Regions from separate parts of the Thalassotalea coralli genome, predicted to be linked through region 1. Evidence: predicted binding sites of a transcription regulator. Region 1 holds the regulator's gene; each other region holds the start of a gene.
What was found. Region 1 encodes FNR, which switches genes on or off when oxygen is low (the NO sensors DNR and NnrR bind a similar motif). Its sites were predicted from a motif close to TTGATCTAGATCAA; they were not measured.

Region 1 (9,908 bases):
AATCTCGATGACCACAGAGTGTTTCCATTGTGGAGAGCCAGTCCCTCCTGGGCTCTCCTTATCAGTTAAAATTGATGGCTCGATCCAACCTATGTGTTGTGTTGGATGTGAAGCTGTTGCCCAAACCATCGTCGATAACAACTTAACGGATTATTATAAATTTCGCACTGAAGCCGCGCCGAAAGGTGAACAGCTAGTTCCGGAACAACTTAAAAATAAAACGGTATTAGACGACGACAGCTTACAAAGTGAATTTACCGTTAAAGACGGAGAATATAAGGAAACAATACTCACAGTTGAAGGTATAAGCTGCGCAGCATGTGCGTGGCTTATCGAGATGCAAATTTCACCTTTAAAAGGCGTGGTATCAATCAATGTAAACGCGACAAGCCAACGAGCGACAGTTCGCTGGCGAGACGCAGACATCAAATTAAGCGACATTCTGCTAGCGATTGAAAAAGTCGGTTATCGTGCTTTGCCTTTTAAAGCAAGTGAAGCTGAACGCTCTAACAAAGCACAAAGTAAAGCATTTATTAAACGACTAGGCATCTCAGGCATACTGATGATGCAAGTTATGATGATTGCTATAGGGCTATATTTCGGTGCGTTTTCTGATATGTCCGAAAATATCTTAGTTTATCTTAGATGGACAAGCATGATTCTAACCTTCCCTATCGTGACCTACGGCGCTTTTGTCTTTTATAAGGGAGCAATAAACGCGATAAAAGTAAAACGACTGTCCATGGATGTTCCCGTCTCTATCGCTATATCGTTGGCGTTTATTGCTAGTTGTTGGGCTACTATAACCCAGACAGGTGAAGTCTACTTTGAATCAGTTTCTATGTTCACCTTCCTTTTGCTTATCGGCAAGTTTCTGGAGTTTAGAGCAAGAAATAGAGCTGCTGAAGTCTCAGCTAATCTACTAAAATTAATGCCTCTAACCGCCACGCGCCTCAATGGTGAACAGCAAGAAATCGTTGTCGCAAGAAAGTTGCAAGAAAACGATTTAGTACTTGTAAAACCGGGGGAAACAATTCCTGCTGACGGTGTAATTATCAACGGCACTAGCCCTATAAATGAAGCTATGCTTACTGGCGAGCAACGACCTGTCGATAAACAAATTGGCGACAGTGTTTTCGCTGGTACAGTTAATGGTGATGGCAACCTGACACTTGAAGTTAAACAAGCAGGTGCAACTTCGCTGTTAAGTCAGCTAATTCGACTCAGTGAAGCTTCTCAAGCTCACAAACCTAAAATTGCTCAGCTATCTGATAAAATTGCCCAATATTTCGTTGCCATTATTTTGATGACCGCAATTGGCACCGCTATTTATTGGCAACAACATATGCCAGAAGAAGCATTTTGGATAACACTATCAGTTTTGGTTGCTACCTGTCCTTGTGCTTTGTCGTTAGCAACACCTACCGCACTAACCTGTGGCACGACGCGCTTAAATAGAGCGGGAATTATGGTTAAAAGTGGCCATGTAATGGAGACATTACCAGAAATAACAGGCTTTGCTTTCGATAAGACAGGCACTTTAACCTCAGGTGACTTTGCTATCGCTAGCATGGAATTACACACAAGTTCATACGATAAACAAACCCTACTCGCTTTTGCTTCTGCGCTAGAATCTTATTCTGAACACCCAATCGCAAAAGCTTTTGTTCCTTACAGAGACTTTGGCGTTAATGCTAGCCAAGTTAAAGTGCACGCAGGCGCTGGTATCGAAGGGGTTATAAACGATCTTTCTATTATGATAGGAAAACCGAGTTGGTTGCTAAAAGGTGACCAGTTAACACAATTTACTCACTTACCTATTGTGATGACAGTTAACGAAGAGCTTGTCGCTAGTATTAATATTTCTGATCACATTAGAAATGACGCGAAAAGCTTAATCGCTACATTAAAAGAACGTTCTTACAACACACTCATGCTATCTGGTGACAACCAACAAGGTTGTGAAAAAGTTCAAAAAGAACTGCAGCTTGATGAAATTAAAAGCCAACTTACTGCACAAGATAAAATGGAATTGTTAACCTCTAGGCAGGAGCACGAAAAAATTGCCATGGTTGGTGACGGTGTTAATGACACACCTGTATTTGGTGCCGCTCACGTCTCTATTGCAATGGGCAGTGGTACAGATATTGCCAAAAGTGGTGCAGACGTTATTCTTTTAAACAACCGCTTAAATGCTATTATAGATTTATTGCATGTAGCAGATAAAACCAGGCGAATTATTTGGCAAAACTATGGCTGGGCGTTTGGCTATAACGCAATTGTATTGCCATTAGCCGTGAGTGGTTATATTACTCCTTATATGGCAGTAATCGGCATGTCATTAAGTTCAATTTTGGTAATTACTAATTCACTGCGTTTATTAAAAACGAAAAGGCCAAACAAGTAATGAGCATTATCTACGTTTTAATTCCAATCGCTATTTTATTGACAATAGCTGGGATTTACTTTTTCTTTTGGGCGGTCAAATCAAATCAATTTGATGATCTAGAGAAGCAAGGGTTGAGCATTTTGTTTGATGAAGACAAAAAAGATAAGACAACATCGCAAACCGCTGCTAATGATCAGCGTAACAACTCACCTAAAGAATAACCCTAGATGCAACTAGACCTGTTATCGGCGTTTTTAATAGGATTACTAGGAACAGGCCACTGCATTGGCATGTGCGGAGGTATTGCGTCGATGCTTACCGGTGCAGTTAGAGACAATAACCCTAAAAAGCAGTTATATATTATTTGCTACAACGCTGGCAGGATTTTTTCTTATACCTTGTTAGGCACAATTGTTGGCTTTACCAGTTCATTAATGGTCAAACAACTTGGCTTTCCTGTGCTAATACTAAACGTTATTGCCGGTGTTTTTCTCATTCTACTCGGACTGTATATTGGCCAATGGGCGTTTCTGCTAGTTCACGTAGAGAAAGTTGGAAAGAGTCTGTGGCAAACGTTGCAACCACTATCAAAACATTTAATTCCCGTTGATTCGGCGACTAAAGCAACCTTTTTAGGCGCTTTATGGGGTTGGCTACCATGCGGGCTTATTTATTCTACGCTAACTTGGTCATTAGCATCTGGCAGTGCACTTCAAGGCGGCCTTATCATGCTAAGCTTCGGATTGGGAACTTTACCTGCTCTATTACTGGTATCTTTTGGCGCTTCTAAGGTTAATGCATTGTTAACAAAGATTTGGGTTCGCCGTGCAATTGCCTTAATGTTAATTTTTTATGGAATAATTACACTAAAATTTGCATATATGAAGATGTTCTAATAATATTCCACTTGGAATTACCCGTAGAGAATTTAAGGATATTATGTACAAGCGTCAATGCTCAGGTCAGCAACATATTCATTGCCAAAATTGTAGTATCAGTGAACTGTGTCTCCCGTTTTCTCTTAACGCGCAAGAGTTGGAAACTCTAGACCAAATAATTGATCGTAAGCGACCTATTCAAAAAGGTGAGCAGATATTCCAAGATGGCGAGCAAATGAAATCGCTTTACGCGATTCGTTCAGGTACTTTCAAAACTTACACTGTCAACGAAAGTGGCGAAGAGCAAATTACAGGCTTCCACTTAGCTGGTGATTTATTAGGTTTTGATGCTATTGCTTCTGCCGAACACCCAAGTTTTGCTAAAGCTCTAGAAACTTCAATGGTGTGTGAAATTCCATACGACACGCTAGACTCCCTATCTAACGCAATGCCAAAATTGAAAAAGCAAATGTTACGTATGATGAGCGCTGAAATTCGTACTGATCAAGAAATGATGACTTTGCTTAACCGCAAAAACGCAGAACAACGTTTGGCAACTTTTTTATCGACGCTAAGCAGTCGTTATAAAGAACGCGGTTTATCTTCTGTTGAATTTAGATTGTCAATGACACGAAGTGATATCGGTAACTACATAGGCTTAACAGTTGAAACAATAAGCCGTTTAATTAATCGCTTTGACAAAAATGGACTAATCAAGGTTGATGGTAAGCTAATTACTATCCTGAATAATGAAAAGCTAGACGAAGTAGCTTCTTTATAAATAATTACTGGTCCCTTGATTTAAAACAATAAATTCCCGTGCGCAAACGCCAGCAGTCGCTATAATTGAATTAAAAGTGACTATTTGGAGTTTGCCATGGAGAAGTATAAAAAAATTCTCGCCGTTATAGATCCTACTGTAGAAGAGCAAAAGGCGCTTAACCGTGCAATTGAATTAGCGAGTAAAACTAACGCTTCAATTACCGCTTTTCTTTCTATATTTGATTTTTCCTACGAAATGACAACGATGCTTTCCGCAGATGAACGAGAAGCAATGCGTCAGTCTTTAATTCGTGACCGTGAAGAGTGGTTACAAGAAATTATCGACGAATCTCCACACGAACACGTTAACATTGACTCTCAAGTTGTTTGGCACAACCGCCCTTTTGAACCTATTATCGAACAAGTGCTGCATAACGGTTACGATATTGTCATTAAAGGAACTCATGAGCACGACAAGTTAAAATCGGTAATATTTACCCCAACTGATTGGCATATTCTCCGTAAATGCCCTTGCCCAGTATTATTGGTGAAAGATCACTTGTGGCCAAAAGACGGGAATATATTGGCAGCACTGAATGTAGGAAGCGATGAACAAGAGCACCAGTCTCTTAACAGCATAATTACAGAAGAGGCAGTTAATCTAGCTAACCTCATTCAAGGCAATGTCCATTTAGTTAATTCATTTCCTGGTACGCCAGTAAATATAGCGATAGAAATTCCAGAGTTTAATGCAAACGAATACAACGACTCCATGTATGAACATCACAAGAATGCCATGGTTAATCATGCAGAAAAATTTGGCATTTCAGCAGAGCAGACCCACATTGAAGAAGGCTTACCTGAAGATGTTATCGAAGCAGTTTCTAGTAAGTTAGATGCAGAGTTAGTTATTTTAGGCACAATAGGCCGTACAGGTTTATCTGCCGCTTTAATCGGAAATACAGCTGAGCATGTCATTGATCGATTGAACTGTGACGTTTTAGCTTTAAAACCAGCGGGTTATAGTTCACCACTTCAAGACTAAATTTTCGACATTAATGGAATGAAATAACCAGCTTCAAATGCTGGTTATTTTTTACTTATCATCTTGCCTATACCGCATTATAATACGCCCCTTTTTACACGCTCCTAGCATTTCAAAGACGAAGTTTTCTTATGACCGAAGCAGATAACCGCAAAGCCATATACGAAGCCAACAAACTGCAAAAACGCTTGCGCAGTAAAGTGGGTAAAGCCATTGCCGATTACAAGATGATTGAACATGGCGATGTTGTAATGGCATGTATTAGTGGCGGTAAAGACAGTTTTGCCATGCTAGATATTTTACTAAGCCTGCAAAAATCTGCGCCTGTGGACTTTAAAGTCATTGCAGTTAATCTAGATCAAAAGCAACCAGGCTTTCCTGAGCATGTACTTCCTGAGTATTTTGAATCATTAGATATTCCTTATTACATCATAGACAAAGATACATACTCGGTTGTAAAGGAAAAAGTACCAGAAGGTAAAACAACCTGCGGGCTGTGCTCTCGCCTAAGACGAGGTACTTTGTACTCGTTCGCTGAAGAAATAGGTGCAACCAAGATAGCGCTAGGCCATCATTTAGATGACATTGTCGAAACTTTGTTTCTTAACATGTTCTTTGGTGCAGCATTAAAATCAATGCCACCAAAATTACGAGCAGACGATGGGCGAAATATTGTTATTCGCCCAATGAGTTACTGTCGAGAAAAAGACTTACTTAATTTTGCAGAGATCAAGCAGTACCCTATCATTCCTTGTAACTTGTGTGGTTCTCAAGAAAACCTGCAACGTCAAAATATTAAAGCAATGCTTAATCAATGGGACGCACAAACCCCAGGTCGCGTAGAAAACATTTTTAAATCGATTAAGAATGTTAGTCCGAGCCAACTTGCTGATACCGAGCTATTTGACTTTGAGCAGCTACCAATCGACAGATCAGAGCCAAGAGCCGAATATGAATTTTCGAAAGAGCTGGTGTCTTCTACCAACATAGATGATTCGTTAATTATTGACGTTTCAAACATTTAAGTAATTCAAATACCACACTCAGCTTTGAATTTAAAAGCTGGGTGTACTATTGTTCATTAAACAAACAAACCCTACTGTTATGCTTAATCAATATTTTAAATTAGATCAACATCAAACGACTGTTAAACAGGAAGTTATAGCAGGTATTACAACTTTTCTAACTATGGCTTACATTATCTTTGTCAATCCTGCGATGCTGGCAGAAACGGGTATGGACAGAGGTGCCGTTTTCGTAGCGACTTGCATTGCTGCCGCTATTGGCTGTTTTGTCATGGGTATGTTAGCAAATTACCCAATAGCGTTGGCCCCAGGTATGGGACTTAATGCATTTTTCACCTATACCGTTGTATTGGATATGGGTTATACATGGCAAGTTGCTTTGGGTGCAGTATTCATTTCTGGCTGTGCATTTATTATTTTAAGCTTGTTTAACATCAGAGAATGGATAATTAACGCTATCCCTCACTCTTTACGATTTGGTATAGCAGCAGGTATAGGCCTATTTCTGGCGTTTATCGCCCTTAAGAATGCTGGTATTGTCGTCGATAGCCCTGCAACTTTACTAACCATGGGTGATATAACTTCTTTTTCAGCGGTTATGGCAGCAATTGGCTTATTTGCCATTGTTGGTTTAGCGAATAGAAACATTAACGGTTCTGTAATGATCTCAATTCTATTGGTAACCTTTATTGCCATAGCCTTAGGCCATGTTGAATTTAATGGAATCGTATCAGCACCGCCGTCAGTTATGCCTACCTTTATGCAACTTGATCTCAGTGGCGCATTAGAAATCAGCATGTTAAGTGTTATCTTCGCTTTCTTATTTGTTGATTTGTTTGACACGTCTGGCACCTTAATTGCGGTAGCTCAACGCGGCAAGTTATTAGACAAAAATGGCTCATTACCACGATTAGGCAAAGCTCTTTTAGCCGACTCTACTGCAACAGTCGCTGGTAGTATGTTGGGTACATCTACCACCACTAGCTACGTAGAAAGTACATCTGGTGTGGCAGCGGGCGGCAGAACAGGATTAACTGCAGTAACGGTTGGCATTTTATTTCTACTCGCAATATTTTTTGCACCATTAGCAGGCATGGTACCAGCTTACGCTACAGCAGGACCTCTTTTTTATGTAGCTGTATTAATGTTGGCGAGTTTGATCAATGTAAAATGGGATGACTTATCTGAAGCAGTTCCTGTTGCGGTTATTTGTATTACTATGCCACTAACTTTCTCTATTGCTCACGGTATTGCGTTCGGTTTTATTAGTTATGTTGCGGTAAGAGCATTTAGCGGACAGTACAAAGAAATCAACATTAGCGTATTGGTATTAGCACTGTTATTTATTGCTAAGTTTGCTTACTTTGCCTAATAGAGTGCCGGCAACTAAAAATTAAGAATCCACCTACATAGCAGGTGGCGTTGGCACAGCTCCCTTCTAGGGAGCTACTTTCTTTCAAGTATTGATTCGTCTCAAAGTTAAATTCTTTCAAGCTTCTTTTTAACTTCACACTATATTGTCGGTGTGCCGACAGCACGTTAGAGGGAAAAATCGATTGTTTCCCTCTAACTTTTCGGCAACTGCTACTGCGTTGCTCTACCACCTACGTCCATGTAGGCGCCCTCATCGCCCGACTCACCGAAGTCAAACACCAAATATTTTAACCGTCATGCCTACCTGACGAATGCTCGTCCAACCGCGCGTCAGTGTCAGCCATCCATGGCTGACAGGCGTGGCGGCCTTAAAAATATTTGCTGTTATCGCTTCAACGGGAACGGGCATTCGTCATACCAATTGAGAAGAAAAAACTGGCTCTTCCCAGAACTTTAAGGATTTCTTTTGGAGCTAGGCTCTTTACGGGCATAGCCCCAACTTAACGATCACCACCTAAATAGGAGGTGCTTTAAAGCTGACAATCAAAAAAAACGCCTAATGGCGGTTTTTTATTATCACTAAAATGATGCTAGTTACTAAAAATATCTCGCGTTATGCCTGAGCATCTCTGTAATCTCAATAATATAGTCGCTTCCACGCTCTGAATAAGCCAGTAAGCCGGTTGCGATAATAGCTGAATCCAACGGAAGGTTTTCTTTTCGCAGCTGTCTTCTCGTCTCTCTCAGCGCTTTATATGCTCCATTAGTATTGATGTTATATAAATAATGACCTACAGCTTCATTAACTGAGTCAAAAGCGGCAACCTCATGCTTTAGACCTGCATCTCTACCGCTAGGCACCATGCCACAGCCCTTTTGATAACACCAGATACCAAAAAAGTTTAATCCTATTCGCGCAAATCTAGAACTTCCCCAAGCAGATTCATTCGCAGCTTGCACTAAAACCAGCTCAAGAGGAACAATATCAATTTGGTCAATCATTCGCTGAAGTAACACATCAGGTGCCGCTTTGCTATTAATTTTATATCGCTTAGCAATAGATTTAACTGAAGTCAGTTCTGACGTAGATAAGGAATCACCAGCCGCTAACATGCCTTGCCATTCGACTAACTGTTTCCTTAAAGACAGCAGCTTCTGGTTTTCTTGCTCTATTGCTGGACGTAGAAATGCGAAAAAAGCTTTTTTCTTTTCTCGTACATCTTTTATTGCGGCAAAATCAGGTAAATCAACGTTATGAAGAGGCTTCTCTATGTCTGGCTTAGTTGGAATTACTTGATCTTCCTTGCGTTTCAATTCGTCTGAATCCACTGTCTTTTGCGTAAACGGGCGGATCAGCGCCACAACAAACAAAATACCGATTACAATAACAAATGAATATTGAAACGTTTTTTGCAACGCATTCCGTTTAGTCACTTTTTGCATAACATTCCTTTAAATCTTTTACGCTAAAAAATTTCCATCATGTGTTGAGTGTTCACCTTTTTCCACACTCAATTCCATGCCAAAGATTTCGCGGTAAAGAACTCCTTTTACATTATAGAACATGGGCGCTAAATAACTGAGTAAGAAAATAGTAATAGCTAACCCTAATATGCCTATAGGTTGCCCTTGTGTAGCTACAACTGGTAGCAAAGTAAAGATAAGCGCTAACACTAGCACAAAGTACACTAAGAATAAGTTAAGCCACTGAAATCGTGTCGCTTGTAAAGAAATGATAATTGCTTTAAGAGGTGATAAATTCTTAAGCACAAGTAAAGGTAATACGAGGGACAAAGCAACCGCTAAATAAACACCAGGAACAATTAGCAAGGCAAAGCCTAACGACGTGAAAGTAGAAGTTAATAACGCACATAGGGTGACAAACGCGGCTTTATTTAAGAAGTTCCACACCATACTTGCTTTGGTTTTAATACCAACAGCATGAAAAACACCCATCAACTCTACGCCAACAATAAATGGTGAAACAACTAAGGTTAAAGCTAAATTAACACCTGGCCCATATTGTTCATGCGTCATCAGAGCCTGTATACCACCGGCATAATGACCACCAATAGATACCACCACCAAACTAATAGCTAGACAAAACAACAAGCCTAAATTGATTGATTTTCTAGAGTGTAAACTTGTTTGCCAAGCCTCTTTCAGAACCGCACTGACATTAATGCTATATTGTCCTTTGAGCGCTTTTTCTATGCTGCCACCTACTTGCAACTTTGATTTTTCTTCCACTTAACAAACCTTCAATAGTTATTGTTTGACATATACTGTCAATAATTCTTGAAAGCGATTATACCTAAACGGCTATAGATAGGAAAAAAATATGACTGTTTACTCAGCCTTTTTCTTAAAATTAAGTAACAATTCTGCGAAAAATTCACTACCTTTGGCCTCGGCAAAAGCAATATTATTTTCAG
Region 2 (9,908 bases), on a different contig from region 1:
ATCAGACAGGGTACGCGGCTATCGGCAAAATTATTGATAAATACGTTGAAAATGGTTTCCCTGACTTCATCGCTCAAAAACAATTTAAAGCCGCAGGAATGAAACTTACTGAAAATGCAGGGTTTGATTATTTAGAATTCGCCATTCCTAATCAAGCGCGACAGTATTTCTATGTTGGAAACAATAAATACAGAAATTTTTATGGTGAATTTCCCTATTTATTGAGGACTGCTGCAGGTATGAGCTCTACCGCTCGTGAACTTGCACAGTATATTATCGCGCTTCAATCGGGAAAGCTTGTAAATAATCTCGATTTACTATGGACACCAGTTGTATTAAACACTGGAAAAACTGGTGGGTTTAATCAATACGAAAATGGTTATGCTATGGGCTGGCAAACAATAGACCGAGCAAATCATAAAGCGATCAGTGCGAGTGGAGGCAATGCGGTTACTATGATCGTATATCCAGATGATGGTGTGTCTATCGTTGCGCTAACTAACTTGATAGGTGCTTTACCAATTCAATTTGTTGATAAGGTGGCAGAACATTACATTGAAGGGTTTAATCTTTAGTCTTTAATGATTAACAGAGTGGTTGTTCACAAAGCACGTTGAGATTGCTTTACGATGCTTAGTTTGAAGCCACTCTGTGTAAAAATAGTTATGTATTTTCGTGTGTTCGAAAGAGCTTGAAATATTACTTCTTATTTAATTCTTCAAACTTAGCAAGCTGCTCTGGTGTCGCTGGCTTTTGGTACTTTTCTTTCCACTCTTGATACGGCATACCATAAACTTGCTGGCGCGCATCATCAATATCAACTTCAACACCTAGCTTTTCGGCTTCTGCAACTGTCCATTTAGAAAAGCAGTTACGACAAAAACCTGCAAGATTCATTAACTCAATGTTTTGCACGTCTTTTCGGCTGTCTAAATGGCGTAAAAGGCGACGGAATACCGCAGCTTGAATTTCAATTTCTTTATCCATAAAAATCTCTTTTATTCTACTTCTGAATCTAATGTTTCTTTTGGTTTTGGCCTGTGATGACGTCTAATTTGCACAACAATACCCATGTATGGATGATCAAAAAAGTGGGTTTCCCGGCTGATCATTCGGCGGCTTTGCGTCAGTCTTACAGTCTGTAACTGTGGTGCATCATTAAACGTTAACTTATGTGTCGCTTGTTCTGCGAGAGTTTTATCAACAACAGATACATCTGCGTCGACATGCAAGTAATTACCGACTAAATAAACTTTGAGTAGCCCGTCGATAAACCATGGTTGTAATGGCTCAATAGGGGCTTTGTCGAACATCAGTTGATTACTTGCCGTGGTTAATGGCTGAGCTTGCACAGTCACTTGTTCTATAGGAGTTTGTGGGTTGATTTGCTCAACCTGTTCGATCAAATCCTGCACGCGTATAGCAAAGGCCTGTTCTTTTTCTGTCGCTTGCTCGCTGTCTAGTTCTGTTGCACTTTCGCTATCTAAAGAAAGTTGCAGTGCTTCTTGTAATATGCGCTCTTGCTCTAAAGCTTGCTGTTGTTCTTCTTCAAACTGGCTTTGTTCTACTAAGTAATTAAGTGCAAGGTTATCGCCTGCATATAATCGCATTGGAATTGCTCTATTCTCTTCAAAAACCTGTTGTCGCCAACCAAAGTGCAACATCGGCCTGAAGTGCTTACTTAGGCGCATTTTTCTGAAGATATCGGCGAGCTTGAGAGAGTCTTTGCTAATTAAATAAGGAACTGACGCATAAAGGTCTTCGGCATTGTCTATGCGCGTTGGCATTTCATCAACATTATAACCAAGGTAAGAATAAAGCTCAGGGTTAGCATTTAATGCAATAAACTCTTCCTCAGAAATAGCACACCAAGTTTTTGCTATTTTCTGTTGTAAGTGATTATAAGCAAAAGGCAGCTCTGGGAAGGCTTGCTCAGCTTGTAATACCAAGCTATTGATTTCGGCTAGTTGTTCTTCGGTTAATTGCTCTTCTATCAGTGTGTCAGACTGGTTAACTTGATTTAAGGTCGCTATTGAACCGTCACTATTAGCATCTCCTAATGTATTGATAGGAGAGTTATTTGTTGCTTGTTGACTAAAGTCAGTCGATTCTTGATTGTTATTTTGTGGGTCTTGTTTGGTATCAGATAAGCGCACATTTTCAGGTGTTACCCGATCGAAAAAGTCATCTTCTGAATCGCTTGCTGCTAAAGATAAACTAGATTCTTGGTTTGCTATTAGTGCCTGTTGTTGGGCGATTTCATCCAGTTTGGCTTGATGCTCACCTTCTAGTCTTAAGTACAATTCATCGGTTAACGGCAGCGAAGATATTTCCTCAGCCGTTAAATTTGCCAACATATACGGCAATATCGCGCCTCGCTCAATAGGCGTTGGCGGATATACGGGATCCTTACAATTAGGTAACTGCTGTTTAAGTGTTGCAATATCGGGCTGTAAATATCCAGCTAGCAGATCTCTAACATTTCTGGGGATAGAAAGTGGAGTAGGGTCGAACTTTTCGTGTACTTTGTTTTTATCGTTAAGGTGCGCTAACACGATAACTTCAATTTCAAACCAGTCGCCAGACCATCTACTTTTAGTGTTAGCCTGAGCATCAAAGCTTTGAGTACTGAAACAGAGTACAGCACCAGTGACTAATGACCCTAAAGTAGATCCTAACTTTGACCCTAACTTGGTTTTCATTCAACTTCCACAAATTGCGACAAAATTGCTATGAGCATCATACCGTTAAATCTCACTACTGTTAATGACGATTTTTACCTAGCTGGGAAATTAACCCCGAAACAAAGGTAACACGGGCAGCTGCCTCTTCGTTTGCTTTGACGAACTTAAGTTTGTTTGCCCCTTCCATTTTATAGACACTTGGTTGGCTTTGGATAAGGTCAATAATGTCTCTAGGGTCTACTTGTGTATCGTCACTAAATTCGATAGCTCCACTCGCGGCACTCGCATCAATACGAGCAATGCCTATTGCTTGAGCTTTCAGACGAAGCTTTGCAATATGAATTAAATTTTTCGTTGCTTGCGGTAATAAACCAAAGCGATCTATTAGCTCCACTTGAATGTCGTCTAAAGCTTCTTTTGATTTTGCACTGGCGATCCGCTTGTATAGGCTTAAACGCAAGCTGACATCGAAAATATAGTCGTCTGGCAATAAAGCGGGAATGCGCAAATCTACTTCAGTTTGCGTGGCCAATACTTGGTCTAAAGAAGGTTGCTTACCTTGCTTCAGGGCATTAACCGCGTGATCTAACATGTCCATGTATAAGCTAAAGCCTACTTGGGTCATTGAGCCGCTTTGCTCTTCACCTAATAGTTCACCGGCACCTCGAATTTCTAGATCGTGGGTTGCTAAGGTAAAGCCTGCACCTAAATCTTCTAGGGAGGCGATAGCATCAAGACGCTTTTTGGCATCTTTGGTCATGCGCTTTTCGTGCGGTGTTAGCAAGTAAGCATAAGCTTGGTGGTGTGAACGTCCAACACGGCCACGTAATTGGTGAAGCTGCGCTAATCCTAAATTGTCAGCTCTGTCCATGATAATGGTATTTGCACTTGGTACGTCGATACCTGTTTCCACAATGGTAGTACAAACAAGCACGTTAAAGCGCTGATGATAAAAGTCACTCATAATGCGTTCAAGCTCACGCTCGCGCATTTGACCATGTGCAACGACTACTTTTGCTTCGGGAATAAGTTCACTAAGTTCTTGTGCGGTTTTTTCTATGGTGTCGACGTTATTGTGCAAGAAGTACACCTGACCACCACGGAGGATTTCACGTAAAATAGATTCCTTAATCAATGCGTTATCGCGCTGGCGAACAAAGGTTTTAACGGCAAGGCGTTTCGCAGGTGGCGTGGCAATAATAGACAAATCACGCATCCCACCCATTGCCATGTTTAATGTTCTCGGGATTGGTGTCGCAGTTAAGGTTAGGATATCTACGTTGGCGCGAAGCTTCTTAATTTGGTCTTTTTGTTTTACACCAAATCTGTGCTCTTCATCAACGATAAGTAAACCTAAGTCATGATATTTAATGGTATTTTGTAAAAGCTTGTGAGTACCAATTAAAATGTCTACCTGACCAGACTCTACTTTGGCAATCACTTCATTTTGTTGTTTTGCTGTTTTAAAGCGAGAAAGCACTTCAATGGTAACGGGCCAGTTTGCAAAGCGGTCTTTAAAATTTTCATAATGTTGCTGTGCTAGTAGGGTAGTTGGAACCAGCACTGCCACTTGTTTTCCGTCGTTAACAGCAACAAATGCTGCACGCATTGCAACTTCAGTTTTACCAAAGCCAACGTCACCACAAACCAGTCTGTCCATGGTTTTTTCAGAGAGCATATCACTAACGACGGCATGAATTGCTTGCTCTTGGTCTAAGGTTTCTTCAAAACCAAAGCTGTCAGAGAACGCGCGATAATCGTCTTTATCTCGCTTAAATTGGTGGCCTTTATTGGCAGCACGTTTGGCGTAAATATCTAAAAGTTCGGCGGCAACGTCTTTAACCTTTTCTGCGGCCTTTTTCTTCGCTTTGCTCCAAGTATCGTTGCCAAGTTTATGTAAAGGTGCATTTTCTGCTTCTGTCCCTGAATAACGAGATATCAGGTGTAATGAAGCTACCGGTACATAAAGTTTGGCATCGTTGGCATAACTTAGGGTTAAAAACTCTGTTTTTAAGCCGCCGTTTTCTATCGTTTGTAAGCCTAAGTAACGACCGATGCCGTGCTCGATATGGACAACGGGTTGGCCTATGCTAAGCTCGGCTAAGTTTTTAAAGATGGCATCGTTTTGAGCATCTTGTTGCTTGTTACGACGCCTCGTTTGGCGAACATGATCACCCAGTAATTCCGTTTCCGTTACCAAGGCAATAGCATTGCGCGCGCTAGCGCCTTTTACTTGAAAACTAAAACCTTGTGCCAGGCTGTTTACCGTAATGCCTATGGCTTCATCTTGCTCAATAAACTCTTGAATTGAGGTAAACTCTTTAGGTGCTAACTGGTTACGTTGTAGTAGTTCTAATACACTTTCACGGCGGCCTTGGCTTTCCGCAACAAACAACACTTTGTGAGGTGTTTCTTTGTCGGCAATAAATTGATTTAAACGATCAAAGGGTTGTTTTAATTGATGATCCACCGCGATGTTAGGTAGCGGGAGTACATCGTAGTAAATTTGACCTCGGCCAACAGCTTGCTCTTCGTTTTCAGTCAGCGCTGCATCAACTGTTTGCGCACCTTGTTCATGACCTTTGCGATGACATAAGGTAATGCGATCAAATGGCTTTAATGCAGAGAATATCTCTTCTGCTGATAAAAATAATTGATTAGGCGCTAATAAAGGACGCGTTGGATCGTAGCGGCGGTCTTCGTATCGATAGTCGATATCTTGCCAGTGATTATTGCAGGTTCTTTCTATATCCCCTGAAAGCATTACTAGCGTGTTTGCCGCCAAGTAGTCACACAAGGTATTGGTTTGCTCGAAAAATAGCGGCAAGTAATATTCTATACCCGCTGGCATGATGCCATCGCTCACCTGATGGTATATTGACTCTTTATTAATAGCACCTGTAAAGGTTTCACGATACTGTCGCCTAAAGGTGTTGATCCCTTCTTGGTCCGTTGGGAATTCATGTGCTGGCAATAAATCGATCGCCGGAATTTTATCGCTGGAGCGTTGACTGTCAGGATCAAATAGGCGAATTTCTTCAATTTCATCATCGAAAAAGTCTAAACGAAACGGTGTTTTACTTCCCATTGGGTATAAATCGAGGATAGCACCACGAGCTGAAAACTCACCGTGTTCCATCACTTGATCAACATTGCGGTAACCACTTGCTTCAAGTTCTTGTCTTAATTGGTGTAAGTCTTTGTTATCGCCTTTTTTAATGAGCAAGCTATTGCTGTCGAGATAACTCTTAGGGGCTAAGCGTTGCATTAAGGTAGTAACAGGGACAATGACAATTCCTTTCTCTAATCGCGACAATTGATATAAGGTCGCTAACCGCTGAGAAATAATATCTTGGTGTGGTGAGAAGCTGTCGTATGGCAATGTTTCCCAATCTGGGAATAGGCAGATAGTAAGTTGAGCCTTGTTTAAACTCATCAGTTCTTGTTCATAACGCAGAGCTGATGGCGTGTCATGAGTAACGAGCAGTAGTGGCTGTTCTGCTTGCAGTGCAGCTTGGTATATAGCGACAGATGAACTTGAGCCAAGTAATTGATGCCAAGATTTCTTATCTGCTTTTTCGCCGCGTCGGTTAGTAAGAACAGGTTGAAGAAGTGAATGCCGTTTACTCATTGAACTATCTAAAGGGTTAATTTTGCCAAAACTGTTGGCAGATTCTACCGCAGCACGCCTAAGCATTGATAGAACTTAACACAATTATTTCTCCAATCAGCGGATTTCCTTTATAATACGGTGGTTTTAACTAATCCATAATAGTGAGCTTCCATTGACTAACAACGATGTTTTCCGCCGCCTTAGATATATTCTTAACGCTAAAGATCAGCAAATGATCGCCTTGTTTAACGAAGTGGGTATTTCCGTTAGTCTACAGCAAGTGTCAGCATGGTTAGCTGCTGATGAAGATCCAGGTTTTAACACTATGCCAGATGACATGTTAGGACATTTTCTTAATGGCCTGATCGTGAATAAGCGCGGCAAAAAAGACGGTAAGTTGCCGCCTGTTGATGCCGAAATTAATCACAATGTCGTGCTAAAGAAGATACAAATCGCTTTCTCGTTAACAAGCGACCAAGTTATTGAGCTACTTGCCAGCCAAGAAATGACCATAAGTGCTTCAGAACTTAGCGCATTTTTCCGTAAACCTGAGCACAAAAACTATCGACGTTGTAAATCGCAAGTGTTGCGTAAATTGTTGATGGCGATTCAAGTGTCAAACCGTGGTCAAAGTAAAGGCAAGGGAAAAGGATCTGGAAAGACCAAATCTTATCGAGATGATTCGAGCAAGCCTAAAAAAATACCAGCGGAAAAAATTTGGTATAACAACCCCAAACTGCAAGAAACGCCGGAGAAAAAGTCGTCGGGTCGTGGCAAATTGTCATTGAAGAAATAAACATAGAAGTTAGTGGCAGTAGCTAAATGATGACAGCTCTAACAATCGCCTTTATTAGCCAGTTAGCTGAAGAGCAGCAGCTTGCTTGGCAGCAAGAACTGAATAGTGCGTTTAATGCGGTGGGACAAGAGTGTCATGTTGTGCGAGATGACGAATTAACCGATGGCGAAAAAGCACACGTTTCCATTGCCATTGTTGCTAACCCTGACCCACAGAAATTAGCTAACTATCCCAATTTAATATGGGCGCATAGCTTATGGGCAGGGGTAGAAAAATTGATAGCTGAACTGCCATCCCCGAACTTTAAGTTAGCAAGATTAGTAGACCCTGTGCTGGCAGAGACTATGGCACAGGCGGTGGTTGCTTGGAGTTATTATTTACTTCGCGATATGCCTATCTATCGGGCTCAGCAGAAAGACCAAAGCTGGCACCAACATGAAGTAAAGCTGACAAGTGACGTTAATGTCGGCGTTTTAGGGTTAGGAGAGCTTGGCCAACAAGCTTGCTCGCTATTGCTAGCCAATGGTTTTAATGTCTCTGGCTGGAGTAGAAGTGCTAAAACTGTTGCTGGTGTCAGTTGTTATTCTGGCACGGAATCGTTAACTAAAATGCTCGCTCAGCAAGATATTGTCGTTTGTTTGTTGCCGTTAACAAATGAAACACATCATTTATTCAATTCAACGCTTTTTAGCCAATTAAAAAAGGGCGTGTCGCTTATTAACTTTGCAAGAGGAGCAATAATTTCTGATGAAGATTTGCTATCTGCGCTTGAACAAGAGCAAGTTAAACATGCAGTACTTGATGTGTTTGCTATCGAGCCTTTACCTAAATCACATCCATATTGGCAGCACTCGAAAATCACCGTTCTCCCGCATATTTCGGCACCTACAAACAGACAAAGTGCTTGTAAAATAGTAACGGGCAATATTGTTCGCTATTTAGATTCGGGCGAACTTCCAGCTACAGTCGACTTTAATCGCCAATATTAAGTCAGCAATCAATTGTTTTTTGGTAAAGCTTTAACGCTTTTTTCATATCTTATTTAAATCTTAAATATCGCCAAGCCCTAGATCTAGATCAATTTTTTGCTGGGCTATCTTTGTTAGCATGCAAAGTCATTGTGTTTGCTAATTAAGGAACCCCATGACTAAACCCGTAGTGTATGCCTGTATGGGCTGCTCTAATGTTGGCCGAATGGCACATGACATCGCTTTAACATTAGACCAAGACGGCTTAGCTGAGATGTCTAATATTTCCGGTGTTGTCGCAGATAACCAGTCGTTAATGTCGACATTAGAATCTGCTGTTTCAGTTATCGTAATCGATGGTTGCGAAGAACATTGCAGTAAAGAGTGCTTGTCAGAAAAAGGCGTGGAGATTGATCAACACTTTACGTTAACAGCGGCAGGCATTGAAAAAAGAGATAAGTGGCAAGACTCCTTACTCGATAACAGTAAAGCTGTGAACTATGTTTATCAAAAGTTACAAAAAGCTTATCAAGATTAATTAAAAAGAATGTGCAATATTGCGTATAACTGTTTAAGATTTTGCCTTAATTAAATGTTTGAGTCTTAAACAGTTATCGACAATGATGTCTTTCTACTTTCGTATTGCAGCGCTGATACAACCGATAAGGCCACTGATAACCTTATTGTGTGTTGCTTGTTTTTTATTTCTCGTCTATTTACTGGTGGCAGCAGGCCTTGAACTTCAACAACAGTATTTAAATACGACCTTGTTAGCATGGCTATGGGCGCTATTGTTTTTCGTTTTAGCTCACAGCTTTTATCCCAAAACGCAGTTAGATGACAACGCTGGCTGGTGGCAACGCTTAAAACAAAAATGTTTGGGCTTTTTTGCCGTTATCTTCACATTATTTTTTACCGGCTTGTCTCTGGCAAGCTTATACGTTACTTACAAAATACTATCGACTTGAGGGAATAATGAAAGCACTTGTTGAGTATCTTCAACCAAACTATTTAGCAGAATTAACATCAGAAACAGTAGAGCTCATTCCATTAGTACCTGAGCACCGAGATGCGCTTGTCAAAGCAGCCAGTGATGGAGAACTTTGGAAGTTATGGTTTACTAGCGTACCTAATGAAGAAAAAGTGGATGCCTATCTAGCGATGGCTTTTGAAACTAAAGCGAATGGTACAAGTTTACCGTTTGCCGTTGTTGAAAAGGTGACAGGCAACATTATAGGGACAACGCGCCTTTGTAACGCCGATGTGAAAAATAGAAGAGTAGAGATAGGATACACTTGGTACAGTAAAAGCTTTCAACGTACTTCAGTTAATACCGAATGCAAGTTATTAATGCTTGGCTTGGCATTTGAACAAATGGAAGCCATAGCAGTAGAATTTAGAACACATTGGTTCAACCATAAATCTCGAGCTGCCATCGCAAGGTTAGGGGCTAAGCAAGATGGCGTGCTAAGAAACCATCAAATAAGTCCAGATGGCTCGATTCGAGACACAGTAGTATTTTCAATCTTAAATACTGAATGGCCGTTAGTGAAAAAGTCGTTAAATCATAAATTAGATGCATATAAGTAATTGTTTACTTGCTATAATTATCGTTAAAAGACATACACCTCAGGTAGTTAGCTAGGTTAACTAACTACTTTCAATAACTGAATCTAAAAGATTCGAGATACTTGAGAAATTATCATGAGATTCTTATCACGACGTTTGGTAATGCCAAGCGATTTAAACTATGGCTTGTCATTATTTGGTGGACGCGCTTTACAATGGATTGATGAAGAAGCGGCCATTTACGCGATTTGTCAGCTCGAAACAAATTACTTAGTGAC
Region 3 (9,908 bases), on a different contig from region 1:
TAAAAAATACTTATTAGGCTCTAATATATGCATCAAAACGGAGATAAACGCGAACATACCTAAAAAGCCGCCGACCTCTATTAGTAGCATAATCAGTGCGCCATAATAACCATCTAAAATACCCATGATTGAAATGGGAATAGTGATCAAGCCAAACCCTAACAATAAGACTAGAGGACCAAACCCAATTATGGCCTCAACAATGATCAAGAATTTATATAGAGGTCTCATGTGCTAGCTAACGCCCCAATAAGGGGATGGTAATAGCTTGCTAAACTGTGAAGCGAAGCGGAACCGAGCAAGCTGTTAGCAGTCCCGTGCTTGATTGGCTTGTTATGTTTTTTTTATTAATTTTCTTAATTCGTTAATAACATAAGATGTAGAACCAGCGCTTAATGTTACAGCTATTAATAATGGTTCAAATGTTTCACCATTCGGATTAGCGTACCAAGCATTTAAGATTAATACTGTGCCAAAAGACAAGCCGATCCATACACCATGTCCTATTTTAACTATAAAAATAATTAAATATTGAGGCACATTTTTTCCGTCTTCTATAAAAATTTCAATATTTCTTAAAGCGAATAAAAAAGCCGCAGGAATAAGCCAAAATCCTACCAAGCTATCCTCTTGGATAATTGGATAGCCAGAAGGAAAAAGGTTGGCTATTACTATAAAGCAAAGAAAGCCTAAAATATTGAGAATTACTTCTAATCTACTTTGCTTTTTAACCATTCCATTACTATTGATTTGAGTCATAACTATCCAAAAAACATAACGCCTCAATAAGAGGCATAAAATCAATTGGTTATACTTTAGCGAGGAACGAGCTACAAGCCAATTGATTTTTGTCGCTCACTTGATTGACTTGTTAGTTGCCTATTTAAACAGTAGCGGCAGCTCACCATCGATCCAAGCCTGTTCGGGAAAAGAGCCATTGTTTAAGCAAATCTTATTTCCAGAGTCTTCCTCAAATGGGAAATATACACACTTGTCTTTTACAGAAGTAGCCCAGTCATTAACTGCATACATACCTATCAGTTCACCAGATTTCGACAGAATTACTAACCTATGACCAGCTCTAGAATTATTATTAAAGTAATACGTATGATTATAGAGTTTAAATTTTCCGCTTAACTCACCCAGATATTCTGATTTTGTATTGAATTCTTCTTTGGAATCAGGATTGAAATTCAAATAATCTGTCGTTTGTGCGGCCTTAGCAAGTAACTCAATGTCGCTTAAAGCGACTGAAGAACAAAAAAATAAAAGCACACAGATTATAAAATTTCTCATGACTCTCCATAGGCAACTAACGCCCCAATAAGGGGCTGATTACGCTTGGCTATACTTGTGTAGCGTAGCGGAACTGAGCCAAGCTTTAGCAGTCCCGCACTTAATTGACTTGTTATATGAATTTAAACCAATAACGCTATGAAAGTGATGCGATAAATAAGACCACAAAAAACAAAATTACACAAATAGCTAGAATATTTCCGATGATTGCTAACGGCTTAGGTAGTTTCGTATATGAACCACCTGACAGGAAATACTTTTTTGGATTGGAATTGACTAATTCAACCAACTCATCTTTTTGCTGTTTATCAAGTTGAGAGAAATCTTTGTTAACTTTTCGCGAATGACGAACCGCTTTTATCAAGATAAAACCAACGAAAATTACGATGATGACTTCAACCATACCAAGATTCATATAACGCCCCGCTAAGGGGCAAATATTAGTTGGCTAAAATAAGTGACGCAGGAACAAAAGCCAACTGATATTTGTCCCATTGAGCGACTTGTTATACGTTTTTGCTACTTATTATGATGTTACAGGCTTTGAAAACATAATCTCGATAATATTCGATAGTTTCAACTAACTCTTTGTCAGCTCTAACTAGAAACTCTTTTGAACATTTTGACCTAACATGATTTAGCGGCAAATGATCTGTTTCAGAAGCTATTTCACCAAAGATATGATATTCCGTATCCCAGCATTGACCATATTTATTATTACCAATACGCAAAAGTTTAATTACATTATTTAAGTAATCGTCATCGCTTTTCAGCAACTTCTTCGCTATTTCAATTGCTTCTTCAGACACCGAACTTACACCATTCAATAGAAACGTATAACAGCGTATTAGCGTGAATTCTCATTAACACCAAATAAAATATTTTGTACCTAGTCACTTCACGCTAATTTTTATTTAATATTTTTAGTACGTTAGCAACAATTTATACAATCTTCAACGTAATATTGGCTCGGAGAAACCAAGAGTTTTATTTAACGAAGATGAAAATGGCTCGCTATGCATATAATGATTTTTAGATAGAAAAACGCGGTGGCACTTGGGTCTTGAACGCGCGCTAACGGGTATTTGCAGAATCACACAGTGATTCCTGCCGTGGTGCCACCAAAGCTATGTTAATCCGTGAACATAAGAATTTCAGAGAGAAAAGTGGGGTGGCATATGGGACTTGAACCCACGACAACTGGAATCACAATCCAGGGCTCTACCAACTGAGCTAATGCCACCACTGAGAAACGTTCGTTAGTAATACCAACGAAGTGCGCGAATTCTAATGCACATTGGAAATGCTGACAAGGATTATCATCAAAAAAGTGAAAATATTTGTTAGAATTAGAGCAATTGATATTTACGAGGATCCGTCATGGCTTTAGACAAATTAATGGAGCAACTTTCTTCGTTAAACAAAGAGGGGAAGCCAGCCTTACCTCCTGTTGACTTATGGGATCCGGCATATTGCGGTGAGATTGACCTGCAAATAAAAAGTGATGGCAGTTGGTTTTATAATGGCACGCCATTTAAACGAATTGCTTTGGTAAAGTTGTTTGCCTCTGTTTTGAAACGCGAAGGGGATGAATACTTTTTAGTAACCCCTGTAGAGAAAGTAAAAATACAGGTAGATGACTGCCCTTTTGTCCTCTCACAATGGGAGTGGAGTGACGATACAAATACAACCATGGCGGTGGCCACTAATTTAGATGATGCTTTTTTACTCGATTTACAGCACCCGGTCATCTTAAATGATGATGGTACGTTAGAAGTGACTGTAAGGCGCAATTTAACGGCAAAAGTACACCGCAATGTTTATTATCAGTGGGTTGATTTAGCGAAAGAAAATGCTGTAAACGGTAAGCCCGCCATGACGTTTACCAGTGGCGAGCAAACTATTAACCTTGGTTTTATCTAGCGTTATAGCTCACAGCATCTAATGAGTATCGAGCCTTAAGCTAAATAACGCGTGAAAAACGCTGCTGATTTAAGTGCTGCTTCATATAAGCATCAAACGTCATGCAAATGATGCGAATTAACAAACGGGCGCGCTGCGAGACGTGAATAGTGTCTTCAGTTAAGGTTACGATACCATCTTCAACAAAACACCTTAGCATCTCCAGCTCTTCGCTAAAGTACTGGTCAAATTGAATACCGTACCTAGTTTCAATCTCAGCTTTGTTTAGATGCATGTTACACATAAGTTCGCGAATAACATCGCCACGAATTAAATCATCTTCACTTAACGTTACGCCTTTGTCGATTGCATGTGCTTTATCGTCGATGGCTTGATAATAGGTTTTTAGGTCTTTTTCGTTCTGGCTGTAGCAATTACCAATAGCGCTAATAGAAGATACACCTAAGCCTAGTAAGTCGCAGTTTCCGTGAGTGGTATATCCTTGGAAATTTCTATGTAGCGTTCCATTTTTCTGAGCAATGGCTAGTTCATCCGTTGGTTTAGCGAAATGATCCATACCGATAAAGTCGTAACCATAGTCACATAACGTTTCTATCGCTTGCTTCATTAACGCAAATTTTTGTGCGGCATTTGGCAACCACTCATCTCTCAGTTTACGCTGAGCGGCAAAGCGAGACGGCAAGTGAGCATAACTAAACAGCGAAATTCTATCGACATCCATTGCTTTCGCTTGTGCTAAGGTTCTGCCAAAAGTTTCCTGTGTTTGATGCGGTAAGCCGTAAATTAAGTCGACATTGATAGAATTAAAACCCACGGTTTTAGCATGAGCGATAAATTCAGCTAAGAATTCGGTCGATTGTACGCGGTTTATCGCTTCTTGAACTTTCTCGTCGATATCTTGAACGCCTAAGCTCAAACGATTGAAACCCAAACTCCATAAGTGATCTGCCAAGTCTAACTCAATTTCTCTAGGGTCTATTTCGATACCCATCTCAGCATCTTCGGCAAAGTTAAAATGGCTTTTTAACAACTGAGTTAAATGGGTAATTTGTTCTTTGGTTAAGAAACTTGGTGTCCCGCCGCCCCAATGCAGCTGTTTAACGGTGTAATCTTTAAAAAGCGAAGCACGCGATAATACTTCTTTTTCTAGATAATCTAGATAGATATCGGCTTTGTCACGATGACGAGTGACCACTTTATTACAGCCGCAGTAATAGCAAAGCGAATGACAAAACGGAATGTGAACATATAGCGACAGTTCACGGTTGGGTGACGCTTGAATCGCCGACGCCAAAGCAGCACTAGTAAAACCCGACTGAAACTCTAACGCAGTAGGGTAAGAGGTATACCGTGGGCCACTGGTGTTGTATTTGCTCAGAAGTGTAGGGTCAAAAAACTGTTCGGCTTGCATGAAATTTCCTAGTCATCAATCACCGAACAATTTTATTACATTTGCGTCAGCTCTTTGTTGATCAAACGCAACCTTTTGGTATTTATTTGTAACCTAAGAAGAGAAAAGAGGTTACTGCTTTAACGCAGTTAGTCTCTCTTCAGCATAGTTGTGCAGCAAGTCTAAATTAGCAAAAACATCGCTGTACAATTCGTTTTCGATTTTAGTGCGCTCTAAATCTAATTTCATTCGCTCTTTTTTAGCGAGCTTTTTACGCTCCTCTAATATCGGCATATGACTAATACGCTGATATAGCTCAAAAATTGCAGGAAATTCAAGACTCAAATTTTCGCTAGTTTTCAATGAATCTAATAACACACTTAAACGCCAACAGCCCTCTGAAATATCACATTGCTCTTCTTTCATTGCACGCACGATAATCACCACACTATCGAGCACCTTAACGTCGTGCGCCGCTAGTTTTTTTTGATGTTCTTGTTGGGCTTGTTCACGTTTTTTTTGTTGAGCTTTTACTTGAAACAATAAACGCCCTGCGTAAAAAGCTAAGCCGGCAATAATTAGTGCGCCAGCGATGATAAGCATCATCCAAGTTGTACTCATGATGGGATTTACTCTTTATCAGGGTCAAATACGTCAAAGTCTGCGTCTAGTTTATCCCACAAGGCGTCATCGTCTAAATCGCCTGCTGGATATTCGTCTTCACCTTCTTCATCGCTTTGAAGCTCAAGCAGCTGTTCTTGCAACTGATGATACTGCTCCATCAATTCGTTGAACACGTCCACTTCCGCTTCTGTTAACGCTTGTCCAGCTTCTTGCTTTTCTACAACCGCCTGTAACTCGGCATTGTTTTCAATAGCCTCTATTTGCTCGCTAATAGCATCAACACTTTGCGTGGTTTCCACAACGCGAATTTTCGCTATCGGTGACGATTTTTCAGCTTGTTTAACTGGCTTTTTCTTCTGCTGTGCTTGAGCTTTGATTGGTGCGCCTAATTCAATTGGCTTTTTACTGCCAATTCTTGGATCTTTTGCTTTATTCGACGTATTTGTCGTCGATTTTTTCTGGGCACCTTCTTGTTGGCGATTACCTGGCTTTTTACCGGTAGGCTTTCTTACGCGCTTTTCTTTCATTTCTGCCAGCTTTTTACGCTCTGCCTTAGAAAGCGTAATAGGAGCACTATTTGGATTTCTGGATTTTTTCTTGCGGGTCATAAACGCAATACTCAATTACTAACAATGATGTGTATTTTACTTTAGTTGAAGGTTTTTAGTTAGCGAAATTATTTTTAAATCGCCAAAAAGAAAAAACGGTGGCAATGCCACCGTTTCCGGAAATGATAGTTGCTGTTCTCAGCAAGTATATTATGTTCCTAATCTTATCTGGTTATCCTAACCTAAATTACAGTCCCTGTTGTCTGACAAATGTTCCCGATTTTTGTTTCTAGCTTCCCTTTACTTTGTATTTCTCGGTCTTCCTGACACTTTCTTGAGCTATCCTTTAACGTCCTCCCGGACTCTTTTAGTCATCATCCTGATGCTAAGTAAACCATCCATATTAAAAAAGAAAAATAGAATAATCAGCTTCCATACCTGAATATTACTGTCCTTTTTTTAGCGCTGTAGTGTTAACAGCTGCATATACTTTACCTGACTCAGAGGGGAGGACAAGCAAAATTTTGCACACTTATCGTACAATTATTGATTAGTAAATGTAACAATCTGTAACTCTTGACTATTTTCAGAGGTATTACCAGTTAATTCATCGTTAACACGGAGTTATAATGGCAAATGTCTTACAAGAGTAATGGTCTATTTCCTAATAATTTCCTTTGCTCATAAAAAAAGCCCCACCAAAAGGCGGGGCTTTTTATCACAAATGTTTAAATTTCGTGATTAATAACTTTATAACCTAGCTCTTCTAACTGAGGTTTAAGTGTTTTGGCGTCGCCAACAACTACCATCAACATCTCGTCTAAGTTTAAGTGTTTCTTAGCTAGTGCATTAATCTCGTCAGCAGAAATACTAGCAACGATGTCACTGCGCTCTTTAACAAAGCTTGGCGATAAATCATGCTCTAAAATCTGCGCTAAGAAGCTCAATTTAGCGCGAGGTGTTTCATACTTTAACGCATCTTTTTGATTAATCGCGTTACGCATGAAAGCTAACTCTTCTGCTGTGATACCATTTTTGCTGTAGTTCTCAATTTCTTTAACAAACTCAACAATTGATTTATCAGTAGCATCAGCGCGAACTTCTGCAGACGCCGTGTAGAATCCTGCTAGCTTATCAGCACTAAAGTATGAACGAGCACCGTAGGTATAACCTTTGTCTTCACGTAGATTAAGGTTAATTCGGCTGTTAAATGCGCCACCTAACGGGAAGTTCATTAAGTAAGACTTATAGAACTCACCTGTAATATCACGAGTCATCGAGCGCTTACCAATACGAATAGCAGACTGTGCCGCGTCATCTTTATTCACTAAGTAAATAACACCCATTTTGGTTTCAGGCATGGCTAGCTCAAGATCTAACGCTTTACCTTTACCTTTCCACGGTTCAAAAACACTAATGGTTTTTTCAACCTGTGCTTGATCCATATCAGACACAACAATTAGCTGACTATTGGCAGGCTTAACTTGCGCATTGTAGAAAGCTTTAACGTCTTCAAGGGTAATATTGGCTAGTGTTTCTTCGCTACCACCACTTGGCTTAGCGGCAATGTTATCGGCGTGAAGCAATTGATAGTAAGCCGTTGAAGCTAAGTAGCCAGCATCTTTTTTACCATTAATAGCGCCTTGAATAGCATTACTTTTGTTACGCGCAAATTCAGACTCAACAAAGGCAGGAGACATCAATTTCTCATTCACCAAGGCTAATGTCGCATCAATGTTTTTCGTTAGGGTATTAATGCTAACGTTAAGGTATTTGTCGCTTGCAGAGATATAAACAGACGCACCTAGTTTGTCTAGCTCTTTACTCATATCTTCTGCGCTACGTTTAGTTGTTGACTCATTTAGCGTACGCGCCAATAAACTCACTAAACCTGCTTTATCTTTATCAACATAGTAGTTACCGGCTGGGATCTTGAGCAACATAGAAGTTGTTGGTGTTTCTGTGCTCTGTGCAGCTAACACTTTAATACCGTTACCAAGCGACTTGCGCCACATATCTGGCACACCAACCGCCTTGTTGGCGCCTGCTGTAGGGATTACGCTGCGGTCAAAGTTATCTGTTGCTTTACGCACTTTAAGATCGTTTGCCGTTACCTTAACAACAGAATCAAGATCGCGCTTCGGTGGTGTGAAATTATCTTTGGCAGCGATAAGATCTAACTTACCTTTAGGAACAACACTCATGATAACCGCGTGCTTATCTTTGATGTATTGATTATAAACACGCATAACATCGGCTTTAGTTACATTGTTATAACGTGCGATATCTTGCTCAATGTAATTAGGGTTACCAGTAAAAGTTTCATTGGCTGCTAATGCACTAACTTTTCCTGAAACACTTTGTAAGCCAAAGATAAAACCAGCTTCCATATCTGCTTTTACTTGCGCTAAATCATCATCTTGTACGCCACGAGTTTCAAACTCTACCAAGGTATCGCGAATAATCTTCTCGATATCGGCTAAGTTCTTACCTGACGCTGGATGAGGTAAAGCTAACAAGTTAAACGTACAAGCAAGCTCAGCACACGGGTGGCTTACTGACGCTTGTACTGCTAATTGGTTTTTCACCAAGTTCTTATAGAGCAATGAGGTTTTACCGCCACCTAAAATACTTGAAAGCACATCTAATGGCGCTTCGTCTTCATGACGAACTGATACTGTTGGGTAAGACATGTAAACTAATGGTAAGTGAACATTATCTTCCATCGAAATATAGCGGTCGGCATCAAGCGTTACTGCTGTTTTCTCAGGCATACCAACTTCTGGACCACGAGGGATAGAGCCGAAGTACTTTTTCACTAGTGTCAGTGTTTGTTCAACGTCAATATCACCACCAATAGTAACAGTAGCATTGTTTGGACCGTACCAGCGCAAGAAGAAAGCTTTAAGATCGTTAACATCTACACGATTTAAATCTTCCATGTAACCAATAACCGGCCAAGAATATGGATGGTTTACTGGATAAAGCGCTTCAGAAACACGCTCATTTAAACGACCATAAGGGCGGTTATCAATACGTTGTCCACGTTCGTTCTTCACTGTTTCACGTTGTACTTCAAACTTTTCCTGCGTAACAGCATCTACCAAAAAGCCCATGCGATCGGCTTCTAGCCAAAGCATTTTCTCAAGTTGGTTTGCCGGTACTGTTTGGAAGTAGTTAGTACGGTCTGAGTTAGTGGTACCGTTCATGGTACCACCTGCTTCAGTCACTAATTTAAAGTGTTGTTCGTCTGCTACGTTTTCTGAGCCTTGGAACATCATGTGTTCAAAAAAGTGAGCAAAACCTGACTTGCCAATATCTTCTCTACCTGAGCCGACATGATAAGTAACATCAACATGCACTAGCGGGTCTGAATTATCTTCATGAAGAATAACCGTTAACCCGTTATCTAACTCATACTTACGATAAGGAATAACCGTTTTACCCGGCTGCGCTTTTACTTGCTCAACCAAGTTTACACCAGCAATTGCAGACTGTTCTGTCTTACTTGCTGCTGACGTAGTCGAATCTGTGGAGGTTTGCTGACACGCAGCCGTAGCGCATGCCAGTAACACCGGTAAAGTCCAATTTTTCAACGTTTATGCTTCCTTCTATTTATTTAATATTAAAGCCAACATCTTTAATGTTAACTTCCGAAATATCACCATACTTTTTCACTTGATCGCGAATGTCATTGGCATTGCCTACCACAACAAATTGTAAGTTTTCTTTAGGGAAATATTTTTTAATCAGCGATTTAGTTTTTTCTACCGTTAACGAATCCACTTGCTGTTCAAAGGTATTGATATACGCTTCATCGAAGTCGTAGCCATACATGTTTGATAGCAAATTAGCTAACGCGCCAGATGTTTCATACTTTGGTGGGAATTGACCTTTTACATAGGCTTTTGCTGAAGCTAATGTTTTTTCATCAATACCTTTGTTCCATAAACGCTGATACGTCTCTAACGCTAGGTCAATTGTTTCAATGGTGGTTGAAGTTTTCGTGTACGAGTAAACAGAGAAAGTACCGTCTTTACTGAACGAGTTGAAGCGACTACGAGCCCCATAAGTTAAACCAGCATTTACGCGTAATTCATCATTTAACCATGAAGTGAAACGACCAC

Region 2: a site for FNR is predicted at 8,161-8,174, ahead of ACOB80_RS03110 (putative zinc-binding protein). Genes of this name have one in related genera too.
Region 3: a site for FNR is predicted at 4,688-4,701, ahead of hemN (oxygen-independent coproporphyrinogen III oxidase). Genes of this name have one in related genera too.

What each region holds. Positions count from the first base shown of each region.
Region 1 covers NZ_JBVVBK010000002.1:507,463-517,370, forward strand. Annotated here, with positions in the region: gene ACOB80_RS07615 (FixH family protein) at 1-2, shown strand, start outside; gene ACOB80_RS07620 (heavy metal translocating P-type ATPase) at 8-2,407, shown strand; gene ccoS (cbb3-type cytochrome oxidase assembly protein CcoS) at 2,407-2,610, shown strand; gene ACOB80_RS07630 (sulfite exporter TauE/SafE family protein) at 2,617-3,285, shown strand; gene fnr (fumarate/nitrate reduction transcriptional regulator Fnr) at 3,329-4,048, shown strand; gene uspE (universal stress protein UspE) at 4,145-5,074, shown strand; gene ttcA (tRNA 2-thiocytidine(32) synthetase TtcA) at 5,206-6,099, shown strand; gene ACOB80_RS07650 (NCS2 family permease) at 6,179-7,471, shown strand; gene ACOB80_RS07655 (hypothetical protein) at 7,745-7,882, opposite strand; gene ACOB80_RS07660 (glucosaminidase domain-containing protein) at 8,071-8,916, opposite strand; gene ACOB80_RS07665 (hypothetical protein) at 8,935-9,723, opposite strand; gene ACOB80_RS07670 (DUF1415 domain-containing protein) at 9,823-9,908, opposite strand, start outside.
Region 2 covers NZ_JBVVBK010000001.1:685,038-694,945, forward strand. Annotated here, with positions in the region: gene ACOB80_RS03080 (serine hydrolase domain-containing protein) at 1-575, shown strand, start outside; gene ACOB80_RS03085 (DUF1244 domain-containing protein) at 700-987, opposite strand; gene ACOB80_RS03090 (CsiV family protein) at 999-2,702, opposite strand; gene mfd (transcription-repair coupling factor) at 2,764-6,315, opposite strand; gene ACOB80_RS03100 (YehS family protein) at 6,470-7,093, shown strand; gene ACOB80_RS03105 (2-hydroxyacid dehydrogenase) at 7,120-8,082, shown strand; gene ACOB80_RS03110 (putative zinc-binding protein) at 8,237-8,599, shown strand; gene ACOB80_RS03115 (hypothetical protein) at 8,682-9,029, shown strand; gene ACOB80_RS03120 (GNAT family N-acetyltransferase) at 9,037-9,651, shown strand; gene ACOB80_RS03125 (acyl-CoA thioesterase) at 9,766-9,908, shown strand, end outside.
Region 3 covers NZ_JBVVBK010000003.1:295,620-305,527, forward strand. Annotated here, with positions in the region: gene ACOB80_RS09550 (hypothetical protein) at 1-150, opposite strand, end outside; gene ACOB80_RS09555 (hypothetical protein) at 334-759, opposite strand; gene ACOB80_RS09560 (hypothetical protein) at 880-1,296, opposite strand; gene ACOB80_RS09565 (hypothetical protein) at 1,433-1,711, opposite strand; gene ACOB80_RS09570 (hypothetical protein) at 1,803-2,105, opposite strand; tRNA gene ACOB80_RS09575 (tRNA-His) at 2,464-2,539, opposite strand; gene ACOB80_RS09580 (DUF1285 domain-containing protein) at 2,677-3,219, shown strand; gene hemN (oxygen-independent coproporphyrinogen III oxidase) at 3,260-4,630, opposite strand; gene ACOB80_RS09590 (DUF2489 domain-containing protein) at 4,742-5,230, opposite strand; gene ACOB80_RS09595 (GTPase-activating protein) at 5,239-5,841, opposite strand; gene ACOB80_RS09600 (insulinase family protein) at 6,510-9,377, opposite strand; gene ACOB80_RS09605 (M16 family metallopeptidase) at 9,397-9,908, opposite strand, start outside.